Regions from separate parts of the Lysinibacillus sp. NPDC047702 genome, predicted to be linked through region 1. Evidence: riboswitches for the same ligand, from Rfam matches in the RefSeq annotation. Region 1 holds a riboswitch; the other holds the start of a gene.

The links. Region 1 has a riboswitch for cobalamin ahead of ACQKIM_RS17415 (hypothetical protein). Riboswitches for the same ligand answer to the same signal wherever they lie in the genome.
Region 2: linked by a shared signal. The riboswitch ahead of ACQKIM_RS03595 (energy-coupling factor ABC transporter permease) and the one ahead of ACQKIM_RS17415 (hypothetical protein) in region 1 are both predicted to bind cobalamin.

Annotation. Positions count from the first base shown of each region.
Region 1 is NZ_JBNNMG010000039.1:26,175-28,381, reverse strand. Features, by position in the region: gene ACQKIM_RS17420 (GTP-binding protein) at 1-209, shown strand, start outside; gene ACQKIM_RS17415 (hypothetical protein) at 622-1,383, opposite strand; cobalamin riboswitch at 1,629-1,811, opposite strand; gene ACQKIM_RS17410 (hypothetical protein) at 2,052-2,207, opposite strand, start outside.
Region 2 is NZ_JBNNMG010000004.1:92,149-94,355, forward strand. Features, by position in the region: cobalamin riboswitch at 20-203, opposite strand; cobalamin riboswitch at 449-633, shown strand; gene ACQKIM_RS03595 (energy-coupling factor ABC transporter permease) at 772-1,518, shown strand; gene ACQKIM_RS03600 (energy-coupling factor ABC transporter substrate-binding protein) at 1,520-1,792, shown strand; gene cbiQ (cobalt ECF transporter T component CbiQ) at 1,795-2,207, shown strand, end outside.

The DNA.
Region 1 (2,207 bases):
TTGCTGCCTACACCAATGGTAAGGGTGTGCTTTCTCTGCAATTTGATGGCTACGATGTGTGTCATAATGCTGAAGAAATAATTATGCAAGTCGGCTACGATAAAAATGCCGACCCTGAATATACTTCCGCCAGCATTTTTTGTGCAAAGGGGAAAGGCTATTCCGTTCCATGGCATGAGGCACAAGCAGCAATGCATTGTATCAAATAATTTAGAATAGTAGAAACAGGACATGTGGAATTGATACCATGTCCTGTTTCTGTACTGAGATTCTATTAATTGTTTCTTCATTGAGAAGATATTGACTAATATGAGCGGTTTGCACTTGGACCCTAGCTGTTCTTTGGCTGGTCGGAGCGTATTGCTCTTGTATCCGAGCTTTTCTTGAGCTGACCAGAGCAGTTTTTGCTTGAACCCGAGCTGTTCTTTGACTGATCGGAGCAGTTTGCTCTTGAACCCGAGCTATATTTGGGTTGACCTGAGCGGATCCCTCTTGAACATGAGCTATTCTTGGGTGAACCGGAGCAGTTTTCGCTTGAACCCGAGCTGTTCTTGGGTGGGCCGGAGCGGTTTGCTCCTGAACTTGAGCCGTTTCCTCTTGGATTTAAGTAGCTCCTTTTTCCTATAAAGCTCGTACAGTTTGCCTTGTTTCTTTAAAAAGACTATAAGAAGGTTCTACAACAGCATAGCTATGTGAATCAGAAAAATTTGTCAACACTTTGCCTGGCCGACTTTTCAAAAGTTGCAAATTATCAATTAATTGCAGCAACAGCTCATGACCATTACCACGCGGATGCCAGTTTAAATGATAATCATTTAGTTCCTTCACAGCCTGTAAAAAATGCCTATACTCACGCTCTACAAAACTAATAAGTTTGTTATCCTGAGCGATTCGTGATAAATCGTCCAAATAAGTTTCATAAAAGCGCATAACAATCGAGCACAATAAATCATTGACACGAGCAGCACTTAATATAGGCTTAGGCTCTATAGAAAGGCGTTCTAGATTTGGTTTGGCACGGGTTGAATCGATACGTGTAATCAAATGATAAAGTTCACCATCTACCTCATACACAATTGGATTCGTGGGCATATACATCTTAAAGCTATTTGTTTTCGTTTTCAGGTTTTCTGTTATCTCTGCCTTTGCGAAAAGATGTCCATTATATTCTTCATTTTGAATCCAAATAATATCCTTGTTATATAAAATTTGTTCAAATAGTCGCTGATTACTTATAAGACTGGTTGCAAGTAATTGATCAATAAGAGATTCCACAACCATTCTTGTCTTTGCTTGCTTGGCAACTTCAGTGCGTGGTTGCTTACAAATTTTCATATCCTCAAAGTGCATTTCCTGTGCTGGCCATACATGAATATTCGTCATATGTGCATCCTCTTTTCGTACATATTTTCAAAACGGAAGTTATCAGTAAAAAAAGGATTTCCTTCAATTCGAGGAAATCCTTCAATTTATTGTTATCGTTCATCACAAAAGGTCAAACAGTACCCAAATCTAAATGTATGGGAATTTATCCACATACCTTTATTTAATTTGGGCGTTTGACGTACTGTGACAAACAGAGCATTCTGTTTTGTCAACATGCCACCTCCTATTCCTCGTAGGGTTATGGTGTGTACTCATAATAGGCAGGTATCCTGACTCATGGTCATCGCTTCTTTTCCCCTTCCCGTTGAAAACAGTGGTATTTGAAAAGTCGCTCACATTTACAGTTGCGGGACAGTGTCGGAATTGCACCGACTTCCCTTTTCAGCAAATTGCACGCAATTTACACCTATTATTACACGCTATTCAGTTGTATAGGAATTGAGTTTCCTATTAGATTATTAAAATCAATTGTAAAGGAGAGTAATTTAGAAGTCAATTATTGTTAGTTTTCAAGAGAATATTTAATCATATCATTAAATCATATTAAGGTATTACCCGAAAATTATGCAAAGTTCATCACCGTTCTTCATTGAGGCAATATCAGCCTTTTTTCACAAGTTTCTTTAATAAGCTCAAATTCCCTTTCTATGCCCAATTTTCCTTCTCTATTTCACCTTCTGAAACCCAACAATCCTGCTTTGCGGAATAGAGGAATTATGCTCAATAACAAATACCTTAGAAAAATGATCATAGTAGGATTTGTCATGTGCTTTTGGAGATAGAATGATTAGCTTTCGATTTAGCTCTTTGGCGTATAAATG
Region 2 (2,207 bases), on a different contig from region 1:
TTCTCCCTCCGAAAAGTTTGCATGCATTATTACATAAGCAGGTTTCCTGACTTAAGCTTCCATTTACTTTCGCGCCTTCCCAAGTTTGCACTAGTGGCATTTGCGATTTCATCAGCTATTACAGTAGCGGGGGCTGTATCGGATTTTCACCAATTTCCCTATTATCTTGAAAATATTCAAGCACTTATGTATGTTTATATATCAAATTTGTATGTTTTACATGAATTGAAAACTGTCTCTATCATATCTTATAATTTTAAAATTTCAATATTTCTCACTAAAATCATGACAATTTTATTAAAATTTCATCAAAAATTTCATAGAATAAAGAAAAATTCTCTTTTATTTTATCAGAATTTTCTACATTGCACCTCAATTAAAAAAATTTTTTTCTTAAAAAAGATAGCCTCATGATGGAAAATCATGTTACACTTTGTCGTGAAATCTCACAACTTCATCTTTTTTCGGTGCGAAGTGCTTATCATTTTGCTTAAAAGGGAAGCCGGTTCAAGTCCGGCGCGGTCCCGCCACTGTACTAGGGAGTTTTATAGAGAATGCCACTGTCCAACGGATGGGAAGGCCTATAAAACGAGGAACTAAAGCCAGGAGACCTGCCGAAAAGAATGTGAACGTTTCAACCTACGAGGATAGGTGTGCGGCTTAGTAGAATCGAATTCTATTTGTTTTTTAGCTATGCACTTTTCCAATATGGAGAAGTGTTTTTTTATTTTCGCACGCTTTTTCAAAAACTATAAGTGAGGAGGAGAAATTTTGAAATTCTCAGGCTGGAAACTTAGTTATTTCTTATTGGCATTTTTATTTGTGCCAAATCGTGCATTTGCCATGCATATAATGGAGGGCTTTTTGCCAATTGAATGGGCCATTTTTTGGTGGGTTGTATCCATTCCATTTATTATTTTAGGATTACGTTCAATTCGCAAAACCATTGATGCAAACCCTGAAACAAAAATGATATTAGGGCTATCAGGCGCTTTTGCTTTTGTGCTATCAGCATTAAAGATACCGTCTGTAACAGGAAGCTGCTCGCATCCAACAGGTGTTGGGCTTGGTACAGTTCTGTTTGGACCATTAGCAATGAGCGTAATTGGAACAATTGTATTACTATTCCAAGCTTTACTTTTAGCACATGGAGGACTTACAACTTTAGGAGCAAACGCTTTTTCCATGGCAGTTGTTGGTCCAATTATTGCTTATTATGTATTTAAAGGCTCGCAAAAAATGGGTCTATCATTTTCTTTAGCTGTGTTCTTAGCTGCTATGCTTGGTGACTTAGGTACATATATTGTCACTTCAGTACAACTAGCTCTTGCTTTCCCTTCTGAGGTTGGTGGCTTTATGGCATCATTCTCAAAATTCGCGGGTATTTTTGCATTAACACAAATCCCTCTAGCTGTTAGTGAAGGAATTTTAACAGTAGTCGTGATGAATTTCTTGAAAAAATACAATGTAAGCGAATTAAAAGCTTTACGTGTTTTCTCAACAAAGGAGGCACATTAGAATGAAAAAAAACTTATTACTGCTTGCAATTGTTGTATTATTAGCCATTGTCCCATTATTCATACAAAAAGGTGCTGAATTCGAAGGAGCAGATGGTGAGGCGGAGGCGGCAATTGGTGAAATAAATGCTGAATACGAACCATGGTTTGAAAGCTTATGGGAACCACCAAGTGGAGAAATTGAAAGCTTATTATTCGCACTACAAGCTGCTATAGGTGCTGGATTTATCGGATACTTTATCGGCTTAATGCGCGGCAAACATAAAGAAGGTTAAGTATGTTGCTCATTGATAAGTATGCATATATGAATAAGCTAGCGTCTGTTCATCCGCTAGAAAAAATGATGTTTTCTTTTGGACTATTATTATTGTCGCTTATCATGAGAGATGAACGAATTTCACTCATTACATTTATTGTAATGAGTGCTTTTATCATTATAAGCGCAAAAATTCCTGTTAAATATTATTTTAAACTATTATTGTTACCTGGATTTTTTTTACTATCTAGCTTATTATCTATTTTAATATCTATAGCCCCGGCGACAAGCATGCTACCTGAACATATCTGGTCATTTTCTATTAATAATTGGACAATTTTTGTAGGCAACGCAAGCATAGTGACAGCACAGCAACTTTTTTTCATCGTTCTTGGAAGTGTCAGTTGTTTATATTTTTTAATCCTAACAACATC